DNA from 2 places in the Rhodopseudomonas sp. BR0G17 genome. Region 2 is predicted to be linked to the other one. Evidence: predicted binding sites of a transcription regulator. Region 2 holds the regulator's gene; the other holds the start of a gene.
What was found. The regulator PhoB, encoded in region 2, activates phosphate uptake and scavenging genes when phosphate is short. The targets are predictions, from matches to a motif close to TGTCATNNANCTGTCAT.
Positions count from the first base shown of each region.

Region 1: the regulator PhoB is predicted to act here: its motif matches at 4,912-4,928, upstream of DY467_RS14940 (pyruvate kinase).

Region 1 is NZ_QUML01000017.1:98,484-106,462, reverse strand. It holds gene DY467_RS14955 (flavin reductase family protein) at 1-249, shown strand, start outside; gene DY467_RS14950 (NAD(P)/FAD-dependent oxidoreductase) at 296-2,098, opposite strand; gene DY467_RS14945 (hypothetical protein) at 2,286-3,257, opposite strand; gene DY467_RS14940 (pyruvate kinase) at 3,369-4,847, opposite strand; gene DY467_RS14935 (ArsC family reductase) at 5,066-5,413, shown strand; gene DY467_RS14930 (ABC transporter ATP-binding protein) at 5,629-6,384, shown strand; gene DY467_RS14925 (ABC transporter ATP-binding protein) at 6,377-7,123, shown strand; gene DY467_RS14920 (branched-chain amino acid ABC transporter permease) at 7,163-7,979, shown strand, end outside.
Region 2 is NZ_QUML01000028.1:1,587-9,565, forward strand. It holds gene DY467_RS19090 (aspartate aminotransferase family protein) at 1-651, opposite strand, end outside; gene DY467_RS19095 (GcrA family cell cycle regulator) at 1,128-1,637, shown strand; gene phoB (phosphate regulon transcriptional regulator PhoB) at 1,986-2,699, opposite strand; gene phoU (phosphate signaling complex protein PhoU) at 2,774-3,490, opposite strand; gene pstB (phosphate ABC transporter ATP-binding protein PstB) at 3,514-4,335, opposite strand; gene pstA (phosphate ABC transporter permease PstA) at 4,332-5,195, opposite strand; gene pstC (phosphate ABC transporter permease subunit PstC) at 5,197-6,198, opposite strand; gene pstS (phosphate ABC transporter substrate-binding protein PstS) at 6,408-7,418, opposite strand; gene DY467_RS19130 (ATP-binding protein) at 7,567-7,979, opposite strand, start outside.

The DNA.
Region 1 (7,979 bases), on a different contig from region 2:
CTGACGGCGGAGAAGGCGACGGTGGTCACCGCGCCGCTGATCGCCGAATGCCACGCTGCGTTCGAATGCCGGCTGCACGACGATGCGCTGGTCGGCCGATACAACTTCTTCATCTTCGAAGTCGTCAAAGCGCACGTCGCCGCCCGGCCGAAACATCCGCAGACGCTGCATTACACCGGCGACGGTGTGTTCATGGTCGCCGGCAAGACCATCAGCAGGAAATCGCTGTTCCGGCCGGGGATGCTGTGAGCGGACGCCGAAACGATCGGCGTCCGCGGATTTGATCGAACGGCACTCAACCCAGGTGATGCACCTGTTGCAGGCCGTAGACAGAGGTGGGGAGGCCTTCCATCCGGGCTTTGAGCTGCAGCGCCAGGAACTGCGAGTAGTGGCGCGACTGGTGCAGATTGCCGCCGTGGAACCACAAGCCTTCCTGTTGGGTCGGCTTCCACATGTTGCGCTGCTCGCCTTCCCACGGACCGGGGTCTTTGCGGGTGTTGGAGCCGAGGCCCCAGACTTTGCCGACCTTGTCGGCGACCTCTTTCGAGATCAGGTCGGCGGCCCAGCCGTTCATCGAGCCATAGCCGGTGGCATAGACGACGAGATCGGCCGGCAGCTCGGAGCCGTCGCTGAGGATCACGGAATGTTCGGTCAGGCGCGTAACGTCGACGCCGCTCTTCAGCTTGATCCGGCCGTCGGCGACCAGCTCGGATGCGCCGACGTCGATGTAGTAGCCCGAGCCGCGGCGCAGATACTTCATGAACAGGCCGGAATCGTCGTCGCCGTAGTCGAGCATGAAGCCGGCCGCTTCCAGGCGCTTGTAGAATTCGGCGTCCCGCTCCCGGATCGCGTTGTAAATCGGGATCTGGAACTCGTGCAGGATTTTGTACGGCAGCGAGGCGAAGATCAGGTCGGCCTTGGCGGTGGTGATGCCGTTCTGCACCGCCTGCTCGGAGTAGAGCCCGGCGAGCCCGAGCTCCATCAGCGAGTTCGACTTGACGATATGGGTCGACGAACGCTGCACCATGGTGACGTCGGCGCCGGCCTCCCATAGCGCCGCGCAGATATCATGCGACGAATTGTTCGAGCCGATCACCACCGCTTTCTTGCCCTTCCACGCATCCGGCCCGGGATGCTGCGAGGAGTGGTGCTGATCGCCCTTGAACACGTCCATGCCTTCGAATTTCGGCATGTTCGGCTTTGCCGACATCCCGGTGGCGAGCACCAGCTGCTTCGGCTTCAGCGTGATCTCCTGGCCGTCGCGCTCGACCACCACGGTCCATTCCTTGGCGGCTTCATCGTAGGAGGCGCGCTTGCAGACGGTGGAGCCCCAGTAATTCAGCTCCATCACCTTGGTGTACATTTCCAGCCAGTCGCCGATCTTGTCTTTCGGCGCAAACACCGGCCAGTTCGGCGGGAACGGCAGATAGGGCAGGTGGTCGTACCACACCGGGTCGTGCAGGCAGAGCGACTTGTAGCGCTTGCGCCAGCTATCGCCCGGGCGCTCGTTCTTCTCGATGATGATGGTCGGCACGCCGAGCTGGCGCAGCCGCGCGCCGAGCGCGATGCCGCCCTGGCCGCCGCCGATGATCACGCAATACGGCTGGCGGGTGATGCCGAGCTCGGCGGCCTCGGCGTCGCGCTCTTCCTTCCAGGTCTTACGGCTGGGATCGGCGCCGTGCTTGACGCCCATCGGGCGCTGAAAGCCTTGCGGCTCTTCGAAGCCTTTCAGTTCGGCCATGGTGGTGAGCAGCGTCCAGATCCGGCCGTCCTTGATGCGGAGATGGCCGACGCCGCGGGCGAGCGCGGTGTCGAACTGGATGAAGCACTCGACGATGCCGTCGGTCTCGGCGGCGTCCTCGCCGTCGGCGATCCGCCAATGCGACGGTTTGGTATCGGCGAGCCGCGCGGTCAGCATGTCGCGGACTTGATCCTTACCCTCCATGGTCTTGATGTTCCAGGTGAAGGCGATCAGGTCGCGCCAGTAGCAGTCGGTTTGAAACAGATCGACCGCGCGGTCGATGTCGCCGGCGCTCAGCGCGTCGTCGAGTTGTCCGAGGAGCGTGGTGACTTTGCCGTTCGGTGCGGTGTCGAGCATGCTGGTCCTCCCATGGGCTGTTGTTTTGACAGCATTGTTGCGTCGCGATGCGACGTCGTTTTTTCGCGATGATACCATCGCGCCGATCCGAGGGGAGAACGAAGCGAGCCAGCTAGTGAAGTTGTGATCAGTCGGTTGCTGCGATGCACGCAGCGGCGACAGCGTCTGCAATGCCATGTGTGCGGTTCTATTCGGTCTTGACGTCGAGTTTGGGCGCGCCGGTGTAGTTGTAGACGTCGTGCAGCAATGTGAGGATTTCGGCGGCGATCGCGCCATCCGTCAGCGTCAGCGGATAGCTCTTGCTGTAGTTCGGCGCGCGGCCGGGCTCCTTGTAGCCGGCGGCCGTCAGGCGGGCGATGCGATCCGGACTCAGGACGGCGCTCAACGCCGCCCAGCTTTCGGCCGACGCGGCCTCGCAATACAGCGCCACCGGTGGCGTTTCCGGCATGCACTGGATGTAGCCGATGCCGCTGTCGAACACCGCATAGACCCGATGTGCCGCGTTCACCCGCAGTCGCTGAATCTCTGCTGTGACCGAGGGGCCGTAAAGCTTGATCAACGCTTCCGCAGTTTCGGCGGTCTGCGGCTGCGGCTTCGCCGCATAAGAGCAAGTGAGTAGCGCCGTCGAACGCATCGACGGTGCGCCGCTGACCATGCCGGCGAGAGTCTGGGACGGCCCGTTCCGCGGCGGGCAGGGGATGTCGACCACCCAGTCGGTTTTCGGTTCGAGGTCTTGAAGGTTGATGTCGTAGGCATCTGTCAACGTGCGTAAGATGTCTGCAGAGATCTGGCCGGTCGGCGTGTCGGCCGGAAATACTTTCGCGTAGTTGCCGAAAGCCGGATCGATGGTCCAGCCGAGCGTCGCAAGCCGATTTTGCCGTTCGATCGTCAGGACGTGCTTCAACGTTGGTTGCAGCGTCGGGCCGGCAGCTTCGCAGCGCATCTCGCGGCTCGGCAGTCGGCGGCACTGGATGTATTTGTTGCCGTCCCAGATCGTCGCGTAGCCGACCTTTTTGGCCCGGACGATGCTGGTGATGTTCTGCAGCGCGGCGTCGATCCGATCGACCGCAGCCTCTTCGGCGCGCCCGGGCGCGGCCGTCGTGCCCAAGGTCATCAGCAGGGTGATCGCGGCTGCAAATCGAGCCGTCTGCTGCCTCATGATTTCCTCCGCTCACTCTGGCCGGCACAGCGGTTTTGCACCGTATGGGAACATAGAGTGAACGAAGGTGTTATGGAGTCAACCTTAGGTTGATACCGAAAGTAATTGCGCTTACCCCCAACTACGCAGCCGCCGGAGCTGCGGCGTCTTCTTGTGCTGATGGTCGGCCATCCGGCCGAGCAGTGTATCGAGCTCGGTGATCGCCTTGAACAGATAGGGGCCCTTGTTCAGCATCACGCATTCGGCGCGCGCCGCCATCGCGGCGTCCGTCATTTCGCCGCGCGAGGGCGTGCCTTTCTTCACCAGATGTTCGAGCACCTGGGTGGCCCAGATCACCGGGACATGGGCGGCTTCGCCGATCCACAGGATCTCTTCCTGCATTTCGGCGAGCCGGGCAAAGCCGATCTCGACCGCCAGATCGCCGCGCGCGATCATCACCGCGGTCGGCTGGCGGCCGGCGGCCTGCACCAGGATGTCCGGCAGGTGTGCGACCGCATCCGGCGTCTCGATCTTCAACACCAGCGACAGCTTGTGCCAGTCGTCGGGCCGGCGTTCGGCGAGCGCGGCCTGCAGCATCTTCACGTCGCCGACCGACTGCACGAACGAGAACTCGACACCGTCGGCATGGGCGGCGACGAAATCAAGGTCGGCGCGGTCCTTGGCGGTGAGCGCCGGGATGTCGAGCGGCGTATCCGGGAAGTTCAGGCCTTTCTCCGGCTTCAGCCGGAAGCCGGTGTCGGCCGTGGCGGTGACGCGGCCGAGCAAACCCCAGGCGGTCTTCCGCTCGATGCGGACGCACAGCTTGCCGTCATCGACGAACACCCGGGCGCCGACGGCGGCGCGGGTCAGCGGATCGGGCAGGGTGCATTCCACTGCGAAATGCTCGTCGTCGAGATCGATCCGCTCGAATTCGCCCTGCGCCACGATCGCCACCAGGTCGCCGGTGACGATGCGGTCGCGGCCGTCGGGCGTGCGCGCGGCGCCGGTGCGGATCTTCGGCCCGGCAATATCCATCAGCACCTTCATCCGTCGCCCGGTGGCCTCCTCGGCGACGTGGAGGTGATTGATCATCCGCTGCCAGGCGGCTGCATCGTCGTGGGCGCAGTTGATCCGCACCGCCTCGACGCCGCGCTCGGCGAGCCGCAGCATGAAGGTCGGATCGTCGGCGGCTTCGGACGGGCAGGTGACCAGCAGGGCGGAGTGGCGGGCGCCCGACAGCGGTCCGAACAGCTCGGCGCTGCGGCTAGCGAGATCGTGATCGCCGGCGAAGAACTGCTTCGACGACGGCCGCAGCATTTCCGGCTCGCCCGCCAGCGCCGCCAGGGTGGCGCGCACCGCGAGCAGCGTCGGCATCACCCGACTTTCGAGCCGGCCGAGCGACGACAGCCCCAGCGCCATCAGGGCGTGCTGCAGCGGGCGCAGATCGTGGTGACGTAGCGCCAGATAGTGGGCGAGGTTGGCGGCGCTGGGGCCGAAGCCGGGACGGTGGATCTGATCCACCCAGCCGGCCAGCCGCTCGCGGCTGCCCTCGTCGATCTCCGTGATCAGCGTGTCGAGCTTGTGCTTGAGGCGGAGGATTTCGGTCGACATCGCAGGCATCTCACGGGTTTGGGCGGCGTGGAGAACCGCATTCCACCCGCTCTAGGATCGCTGGATGAAACCGATGTGACAGGCGCCGTTCCGCAGCCTCAGACTTTCTTCCCAGCTTCTTTCGCGGGTTCATGCACAGCGCGGCCATCGCGCTTGACGGCTGAGGGGTGGGCGGCCTGAATGCGAGTCGATTGCTTTCAATCTTGCGGAGCCTGCGCGTGCCCACCACCCTCTATGGCATCAAGAATTGCGACATGATGAAGAAGGCGCGGACCTGGCTCGATGGCCACGGCGTCAGCTACACGTTCCACGACTACAAGACCGCGGGCATCGACCGGGAGCATCTCGAGCGCTGGGCGAAGCAGGCCGGCTGGAAGACGCTGCTCAACCGCGCCGGCACCACCTTCCGCAAGCTGCCCGAGGCCGACAAAGAGGGGGTGACCGAAGCTAAGGCGATCGCGCTGATGCTGGCACAGCCATCCATGATCAAGCGTCCGGTGCTGGAGCACGGCCACAAGCTGCTGGTCGGCTTCCGCCCGGAAGCCTATGCCGAGGCGTTTGGCTAATACTGATCACCGCTCCGCCGCGCGGAGGAGTTTCCCCAAAACCGACCGGCCGCAAACGCTGCCCAGCTTTGCATCTTGCACAAGGCTCGCGAATAGCGGCATAGTCGGGCCAGAAAGACGGGCCGGGCGCCAACGGCGCTCCGAGCACCGGCTCCAAAAAAGAAGACATCGGACGTCTGCGCCGGCACCGCATGCGTTCGATGGGGGGAAGTTGCTTGGCCGATGATATCATCCTCGAAACCAACGGATTGACGAAGGAATTCGCCGGCTTCTTTGCCGTGCGGGACGTCAACCTGCGGGTCCGCCGTGGTCACATTCATGCACTGATCGGTCCGAACGGGGCCGGCAAGACCACGTGCTTCAATCTGCTCACCAAGTTCCTGCGGCCGTCCGCCGGGCAGATCCTGTACAACGGGCAGGACATCACCGCGATGGCGCCGGCCGACGTGGCGCGGCTCGGGCTGGTGCGTTCCTTCCAGATCTCGGCGGTGTTCCCGCATCTGACCGCGCTCGAGAACGTCCGGGTCGCGCTGCAGCGGCAGCACGGGTCGTCGTTCGATTTCTGGCGCTCCAAGAGCGTGCTCGACAAGTACAACCACCGGGCGCGGGAACTGCTCGATGACGTCGGGCTGAGCGAGTTCGCCGACACGCCTGCGGTCGAGATGGCTTACGGCCGCAAGCGCGCGCTGGAGATCGCCACCACGCTGGCGCTCGATCCCGAGATGATGCTGCTCGACGAGCCGATGGCCGGCATGGGGCACGAGGACATCGACAAGATCGCGGCGCTGATCAAGCGGATCTCGGCCAAGTACACGATCCTGATGGTCGAGCACAATTTGAGCGTGGTCGCCAACCTGTCGGACGTCATCACCGTGCTGACCCGCGGCCAGGTGCTGGCGGAAGGCAACTACACCGACCTGACCCAGGATCAGCGGGTCAAGGAAGCCTATCTCGGAGCGGGTCATGGTTGAGGCGACCACAATGGAACGGCCCGCATCGTCGGCTGCCGGCGCAGCGATGCTGAGCGTGCGCGATCTGCAGGCGTGGTACGGCGAGTCCCACATTCTGCACGGCATGAATTTCGACGTCCGCGAAGGCGAGGTGGTGACGCTGCTCGGCCGCAACGGCGCCGGCAAGACCACCACGCTGAAGGCGGTGATGGGGATCGTCGGCAAGCGCAGCGGCACCGTCACGTTCGACGGCACCGACATCAGCCGGGCGTCGTCGGACAAGATCGCCCGCCGCGGCATCGCGTTCTGTCCCGAGGAGCGCGGCATCTTCGCCAGCCTCGACGTCCGCGAAAACCTGATGCTGCCGCCGCAGGTTCGCCCCGGCGGGTTGTCGCTCGATCAGATCTTCGAACTGTTCCCGAACCTGCGCGAGCGGCTGAAGAGCCAGGGCACCAAGCTCTCGGGCGGCGAACAGCAGATGCTGGCGATCGCCCGCATCCTGCGCACCGGGGCGCGGTTCCTGATGCTGGACGAGCCGACCGAAGGTCTGGCGCCGGTGATCATCCAGCAGATCGGCCACACCATCGCGCGGCTCAAGAAGCAGGGCTTCACCATTCTTTTGGTTGAGCAGAACTTCCGCTTCGCCGCCACGGTGGCCGATCGCTACTACGTGGTCGAGCACGGCAAGATCATCGACGGCTTCGCCAATTCCGAGCTCGAAGCCAACATGGACAAGCTTCACACCTATCTCGGCGTCTGACGGCGGGACCGGTGACCTCCACGAAAGACTGAGAGCAAGATGGATATCAACGTCCCCGCTCTGTTGGCGCAGCTTCTGGTCGGCCTGATCAACGGCTCGTTCTATGCGCTGCTCAGCCTCGGCCTCGCCGTGATCTTCGGCATGCTCAACATCATCAACTTCGCGCACGGCGCGTTGTACATGATGGGCGCGTTCTGCGCGTATTTCCTGCTCAACCTGCTCGGCCTGAACTATTGGTGGGCGCTGATTCTGTCGCCGATCATCGTCGGCCTGTTCGGCATGGTGATGGAGCGCACGCTGCTGCAATGGCTGTCGGGGCTCGATCACCTCTACGGCCTGCTGCTGACCTTCGGCGTCGCGCTGATCATCCAGGGCGTGTTCCAGAACTATTTCGGATCGTCCGGCCTGCCTTACGCGATCCCCGAACAGCTGCGCGGCGCGATCAATCTCGGCTTCATGTACCTGCCGGTGTATCGCGGCTGGGTGGTGGTGTTCTCGCTGGTGGTGTGCCTGCTCACCTGGTTCCTGATCGAGCGCACACGGCTCGGCGCCTATTTGCGCGCCGCCACCGAGAACCCGACCCTGGTGCGGGCGTTCGGCATCAACGTGCCGCGGATGATCACGCTGACCTACGGCCTCGGCGTCGGGCTGGCGGCGCTCGCCGGCGTGCTGTCGGCGCCGATCAACCAGGTCCGGCCGCTGATGGGCGCCGATCTGATCATCGTGGTGTTCGCGGTGGTGGTGATCGGCGGCATGGGCTCGATCATGGGCTCGATCATCACCGGCTTTACCCTCGGCGTGATCGAGGGCTTGACCAAATACTTCTACCCCGAGGCCTCCAACACCGTGGTGTTCG
Region 2 (7,979 bases):
GATCAGCAGCAGGCCGTGCGCGTCGCACAGCTCGCGCAGGCCGCGGAAGAACGCCAGCTCCGGCGAGCGCACGCCGCCCTCGCCCTGCAGCGGCTCGATCAGGATCGCGGCGGTATTCGGACCGATCGCGGCCTTGACCGCATCGAGGTCACCGAGCGGCAACTGATCGAAACCGTCGAGCGGCTTGCCGTAGCCTTCCAGGTACTTTGCCGAGCCGGTGGCGGCGAGCGTGCCGAGCGTGCGGCCGTGAAACGCGCCTTCGAAAGTAATCACCCGGGTGCGCTCGGGCTCGCCCTTGGAGAAGTGATAGTGCCGCGCCATCTTCAGCGCGCACTCGACCGCTTCAGCACCCGAATTGCAGAAGAACACCTTGTCGGCAAAGCTCTGTTCGCACAGCCGCGCCGCCAGCTTCTCGCCGTCCGGGCTCTTGAACAGGTTGGACATATGCCACAGTTTGGTCGCCTGCTCCTGCAAGGCTTCGACCAGATGCGGATGGCAATGGCCGAGCGCGTTGACGGCGACGCCGCTGGTGAAGTCGAGGTAGCGCTCGCCATCAGTTCCGTGCAGCCAGACACCTTCGCCGCGCTCGAACGCGACATCCGCTCTGGCGAAAACCGGGAGGAGATGGGACGTTGAAGCGCTCTGAGACATGGCCGATCCGATCGGAAAATAGCGGGCCGCCGGCCGGCCGCGTCACGCGCATGACACGAACGCAGTCTGGGACAACGTACCCCGGAAACGAAACGTGCCGCCTTTCCAGGCGGCACGTGGGATTATTCTAGAAGCGTCGAACTCACTGTCAACACGGAGCTTCGACGAAGTGCTGCCAGAAAGCAGCACTCGCGCTGTTTGTTGTGGCTTCGCGGACTCACTCACAGGAGAAGGTGTGGACGCACCGGGTCGGACTCTTGCGCGTGAGTCACGGCATATTGTAGCCTTTTGACTGTCGGGTACGACATCTCGTGCGCGGTTTGTAATCCATTTCGAGTTCTCGGATGAGGCGTAACGCCGGGGCGGCAAGGGTCGTCCGGCGAGCGCTAAGGGATTCTGACAGCTGAGATTTTGACGACCTCACAGCCGCGGTTCCGCGCCGCCCTTCGGCGCCCGCGGCAGGAAGGGATAGAACTATGACGGCATTGACCTGGACCGACGAGCGCGTCGAGCAGTTGAAGAAATTGTGGGAGGGCGGGCTGTCGGCGAGTCAAATTGCCGCCGAGCTTGGCAACGTCACCCGCAATGCCGTGATCGGCAAGGTCCACCGCCTCGGCCTGTCGGGCCGGGCCAAGAGCCCCACGTCGGCAGCGCCGCGGCCGCGCAAGGCGCGCCCGGTGCAGCAGATGATGAGGGTGACCCGGCCGGTGGCGCGCGGCAACACCGCACTGGCGCACGCTTTCGAAGTGGAAGCCGAGCCAGATCCGATCGCCTTCGACAACGTGGTTCCGATGAACCAGCGGCTGTCGCTGCTGGAACTCAACGAAGCCACCTGCCACTGGCCGGTCGGCGATCCGTCGAGCCCGGAATTCTTCTTCTGCGGCGGCAAGTCGCTGCCGGGCCTGCCCTACTGCGCGCATCACTCGCGCATCGCCTATCAGCCGGTCGGCGATCGCCGACGCGCAGCTCCCAAGACCACCCGCTAGACTGACGCCGCCAGCCCAAGGCCGCGGCAATCCGCGCTCGCGCAGCGCAGGGTTGGCCATCCCGCCAAACTGTCATCGCCCGCGAAAGCGGGCGACCCAGTATCCCAGAGCGTCCGTTACTTCCCACCCACTCACTGCAATACGGGATCCTCCGCCTTCGCGGAGGATGACGCTGCTATGTTGGGCTGAGGCCGCGGCTGAACGATTGCAAAAGCGATAGAGTCGACAAACGCCGCCATCGCGTCGTTGCCACGTGTCGCTAAATCACGCTCGCGGTCATCGTGGTTTGAACGAGTGTCTTGGTGGGCACGCTCGCTTTGCTCACCGACGTCGCAAACCTGCTAACAACTACGACGGGCTGCCTTCGACCTTGGCGAAGCGATCGTCGAGGGCGTAGCCGGCACCGCGAACAGTGCGGATCGGGTCCTGCTCGCGACCGATATTGAGCAGCTTGCGCAGGCGGCCGATGTGCACGTCGACGGTACGCTCATCGATGTAGATGTCGCGGCCCCAAACGCCGTCGAGCAGCTGCTCGCGGCTGAACACCCGGCCCGGGTGCTCAAGGAAGAATTCGAGCAGGCGATACTCGGTTGGACCGAGATCGATCGGCCGGCCGGAGCGCGCCACCCGGCGCTTGTCGCGGTCGAGTTCGAGATCACCGTACGCCAGCACGGTGGCGAGACGCTCCGGCGCCGCGCGGCGCAGCAGGCCCTTCACCCGGGCCAGCAGCTCCGGCACCGAGAACGGCTTGACGATGTAATCGTCGGCGCCGGTCGCGAGCCCACGGACCCGCTCGCTTTCTTCGCCACGCGCCGTCAGCATGATGATCGGCAGTTGCTTGGTTTCCGGACGCGCCCGCAGCCGGCGGCACAGCTCGATGCCGGACAGGCCCGGCAGCATCCAGTCCAGAACGACCAGGTCGGGAATCCGCTCCTTCATCCGGGTGTCGGCGTCATCGCCGCGCGCCACCGTCTCGACCTCGTAACCTTCGGATTCCAGATTGTATCGCAGCAGCGTCGTCAGCGCTTCCTCGTCTTCAACTACCAGAATGCGCGCAGCCATTGTCGTCCTCGTCTCAGTGTCGTCTCGATCCGTCCCATGACTGCCGGCCCGGCGGGCCGGCGGCCAGAGCAGCGTCAGTTACCGGGCGTCGCGTTGGCGAAGGTGGTCATGTCGCCCTTCGGACGCTTGTCCATGATCTGCTGACCTTCGATCATGTAGAACACCGTCTCGGCGATGTTGGTCGCGTGATCGCCGATCCGCTCGATGTTCTTGGCGCAGAACATCAGGTGAATGCAGAACGAGATGTTGCGCGGATCTTCCATCATGTAGGTAAGCAGCTCGCGGAACAGCGAGGTGCAGATCGCGTCGACTTCCTCGTCGCCGTTCCACACCACCATCGCGGCCGGCAGATCGTGCGCCGTATAGGCATCGAGCACCGCCTTGACCTGCGACTGCACGAGGTCGGTCATGTGCTCGAGGCCGCGGATCAGCTTCAGCGGATGGAAGTCGCTGTCGATCGCGTTGACGCGCTTGGCGATGTTCTTCGACAGATCGCCGATCCGCTCGAGGTCGGTCGCGACGCGCATCGCGCCGACGATTTCGCGCAGATCGATCGCCATCGGCTGGCGCCGCGCGATGGTCAACACCGCGCGCTCTTCGATATTCCGCTGCATCTGGTCGATCTCGGCATCGGCCGCGACCACGCGCGAGGCCAGCGCGACGTCGCGCCGGATCAGCGCATCGACCGAGTCGACGATCTGGCGCTCGGCCAAACCGCCCATCTCCGCGACCAGCCGGGTCAGCTCCTGCAGGTCGCCGTCGAACGCCTTGGTGGTGTGTTCGAATCCCATATCCGTGCTCCTCGCCCGCCGCGTCAGCCGAACCGGCCGGTGATGTAATCCTGGGTGCGCCGATCGCTCGGCGAGGTGAAGATCTTGTTGGTCGGGCCGAATTCGATCAGCTCGCCGAGATACATGAAGGCGGTCGACTCTGACACGCGCGCCGCCTGCTGCATGTTATGGGTCACGATCGCGATGGTGTATTGTTCCTTCAGCTCGTCGATCAGCTCTTCGATCTTGGCGGTGGAGATCGGATCGAGCGCCGAGCACGGCTCGTCGAACAGGATCACTTCCGGCCGCACCGCGATGGTGCGGGCGATGCACAGACGCTGCTGCTGACCGCCCGACAGGCTGAGACCGGAAGCGCCGAGCTTGTCCTTCACTTCGTTCCACAGTGCGGCGCCGCGCAGCGCCTTCTCGACCCGGCCGTCCATCTCCGACTTCGAGATCTTCTCGTACAGGCGGACGCCGAACGCGATGTTCTCATAGATCGTCATCGGGAACGGCGTCGGCTTCTGGAACACCATGCCGACCCGCGCGCGCAGCAGGTTGAGGTCGAGCTTGGGGTCGAGAATGTTGGTGTTGTCGAGCAGCACCTGCCCCTCGGCGCGCTGGCCCGGATACAGATCGTACATCCGGTTGAAGATGCGCAGCAGGGTTGACTTGCCGCAGCCCGACGGACCGATGAACGCGGTGACGCGGTTGGTGGCGAGCGCCAGGTTGATGTGCTTCAGCGCATGGTTCTGACCGTAGTAGAAATTGAGGTCGCGCACGGTCACCTTGGCCGGGCCGTCCGGCTGGGCGCCGATCGGCGGCATCGCGGACGGAACGCTGGTGGCGATCGAGATCTCGGTCATTTCGTGGTCCTCTCGGCGCCGATGATGCGCGCGCCAATGTTCAGGGCAAGCACGGTCAGGGTGATCAGCAGCGCGCCGGTCCAAGCGAGCTGCTTCCAGTAAGCGTAGGGGCTCTGGACGAAGTTGTTGATGGTCACCGGCAGGTTGGCCATCGTCTTGGTCAGATCCAGGCTGAAGAACTGGTTGCTGAGCGCGGTGAACAGCAGCGGCGCGGTCTCACCGGCGACACGGGCGGTCGCCAGCAGGATGCCGGTGATCAGACCGGCACGGGCGGCGCGATAGGCGATCCGGCGGATCACCAGCGAGCGCGGCAGGCCGAGCGCCGAGGCGGCTTCGCGCAGCGAGCTCGGCACCAGCAGCAGCATGTCTTCGGTGGTGCGCACCACCACCGGGATCACGATCACCGCCAGCGCCAGCGCGCCGGCGAGCGCCGAGAACCGGCCCATCGTCACCACCACCGCGCCATAGATGAACAGGCCGATGATGATCGACGGCGCGCTGAGCAGGATGTCGTTGATGAAGCGGATCACCGAGGTGAGCTTGTCGTATTTGCCGTACTCGGCGAGGTACGTGCCGGCGAATAGTCCGAGCGGCGCGCCGATGCCGACGCCGAGGATCGTCATGATGATCGAGCCGACGATGGCGTTGAGCAGGCCGCCCTCATTCGAGCCCGGCGGCGGGGTATTCTGGGTGAATATTTCGAAGTTGAGACCGGCGAGGCCGTTCCAGAACAGCGTGAACAGGATCAGCGCCAGCCAGGTGACGCCGAACAGCGCCGCCGCCGAGCACAGCACCTTGATCACCAGGTCGTTGCGGTGACGCCGCTTGTAGATCGGGTTGTCGAGATGGATCGGCGACATCTTACTTGCCCGCCTTCAGTTCGAGCCGCAGCAGCAGCAGCCGGGCGGCCGCCAGCACCAGGAAGGTCAGAATGAACAGCAGGAGGCCGAGCAGGATCAGGCCGGACTGATGCAGGCCATCGCTCTCGGCGAATTCGGAGGCGATCGCCGCCGAGATCGTGGTGCCGGGCGAGAAGATCGAGCCGGTGATCCGGAACGAGTTGCCGATGATGAAGGTGACCGCCATGGTCTCGCCGAGCGCGCGTCCGAGCGCCAGCATCACGCCGCCGATCACACCGACCCGGGTGTAGGGGATCACGACGCTGCGGACGACTTCCCAGGTGGTGCAGCCGACGCCGTAGGCGGCTTCCTTCAGCACCGGCGGCACGGTCTTGAAGACGTCGACCGAGATCGCGGTGATGAACGGCAGCACCATGATGGCGAGGATCAGCGAGGCGTTGAACAGGCTGAGATAGGACGGCGGACCGGCGAAGATATCGCCGAGCACCGGCACGCCCTCGAACAGCGCGATCATCGCCGGCTGGAAGTGATAGGCCAGGAACGGGCCGAGCACGAAGAAGCCCCACATGCCGTAGATGATCGACGGGATTCCGGCGAGCAGCTCGATGGCGAGGCCGATCGGGCGGCGCAGCCACATCGGGCACAGCTCGGTAAGGAAGATCGCGATGCCGAGACCGACCGGGATCGCGATCATCATCGCGATCAGCGACGTCACCAGCGTGCCGTAGATCGGGCCGAGCGCGCCGAGGACGGGCGGGTCATTGGCCGGCGCCCAGCGCGAAGTGGTGAGGAACGAGAAGCCGAATTCGCGGATCGCCGGTAAGGCACCGACGATTAGCGAGATGATGATGCCGCCGAGGATCAGCAGCACCGAAATCGCGCAGGCGCGCGTCGTCCAATAGAAAGTCTTGTCGCCGAGCTTGAAGGCACTCAGGGCCTTGGCCCGATCGTAAGGTCCGGCAGCCGTCTGCAACCCGGTCGTCTCAACCGCCATGTCCGCCACGCTAACTCTCCTCATGCCTACTGCAGGGCCGAAACCGCGCCTCGCGGCTGGAGATCTGAATTGAAAACCGGATGCGCGATCGAAGGTCGCGCCAGCACCGACTGCGGTGCAAAGCCGGAGCCCGAGCGTATGAGCCTCGGAGTCCGCCGTTCGCGTGAACGTCGGACTGCGACCCGGACGGATCCGGATCGCAGCCAAACTTCAGACTATCAGCTCTTGATGTCCGAGGCCCAGGTCTTCTCGATCAGCTTGACGACCGGTTCCGGCATCGGGATGTAGTCGAGCTCTTCGGCAGCCTTGGCGCCCTTCTCGAACGCCCACTTGAAGAACTTGACGGCTTCGGCGGACGCCGCCTTATCGACCGGCTCCTTGTGCATCAGGATGAAGGTCGCGGCGGTGATCGGCCACGAGGCTTCGCCCGGCTGGTTGGTCAGGATCAGGTAGTAGCCCGGAGCCTTGGCCCAGTCGGCGTTCGAGGCCGCAGCCTGGAAGGCCGCGATGGTCGGCTGCACGGTCTTGCCGGCGCTGTTCACCAGACCGGTGTAGGTCAGCTTGTTCTGCTTGGCGTAGGCGTATTCGACGTAACCGATCGAATTCTTGGTCTGACCGACGTTGCCGGCAACGCCTTCGTTGCCCTTGGCGCCGACGCCGACCGGCCACTCGACCGCGGTGCCCGAACCAACCTTGGTCTTCCAGTCAGCGCTGACCTTGGACAGGTAGTCGGTGAAGTTGAAGGTGGTGCCCGAACCGTCGGAGCGGCGAACCACGGTGATCGCATCGCTCGGCAGGCTGACCTTCGGGTTCAGCTTCTTGATCGCCGGGTCGTCCCACTTGGTGATCTTGCCGATGTAGATGTTGGCCAGGGTCTCGCCGTCGAGCACCATCTCACCCGGCTTCACGCCTTCGAGGTTCACGACCGGCACGATGGCGCCCATCACCATCGGCCACTGCACCAGGCCTTCCTTATCGAGCTGTTCCGGCTTCAGCGGCGCGTCTGTGGCGCCGAAGGTCACGGTCTTGGCAATGATCTGCTTGATGCCGGCGCCCGAACCGATCGACTGATAGTTCAGACCGTTGCCGGTGTCCTTCTTATAGGCATCGGCCCACTTCGAGTAGACGGGGTACGGGAAGGTGGCGCCAGCGCCGGTGATGTCGGCGGCGAAGGCCGAGGTCGACGCCGCAACCAGACCGGCCGCGACGATTGCCTTGATGAAATTCATGGGGAAGGTCTCCATCTGTAAGCGAAGCGCTCAGCGCGCCCGACTGCGCTTACCCCGCCCGTCTACGAGCGGTCGGTTGACCTTTTATGAGGGTTTGATGACAGTCATGTGACTGCACTAAGCGCCTGAAATCGAATGATTATTCGACTCAGACCTGGGGCTTTCCCTGAGGGAAACAGACGGTGAAAGTCGCACCCTTTTTCAGCACGCTTTCGATCAGCAGGCGGCCGCGGTGACGGTTAACAATATGTTTCACCAGCGATAATCCTAACCCCGTACCACCCTGAGAACGGCTGTCGCCGACGTCCACGCGGTAGAACCTTTCGGTCAGTCGCGGCAGATGTTCGGGCGCGATACCAGGGCCGAAATCGCGCACCAACGCGCGATACTCCGACACGCCGTCGCCCGACACGGCAGCCACCACCGAGACCACCACCCGGCCGCCCGAAGCGCCATACTTCAGCGCGTTCTCGATCAGGTTTTCGAACAGCCGCAGCAGCTCTTCGCGATCGCCGGCGATGGTCGCGGCGTCCTCCGGCAGCTCCAGCTCGATCACCACCT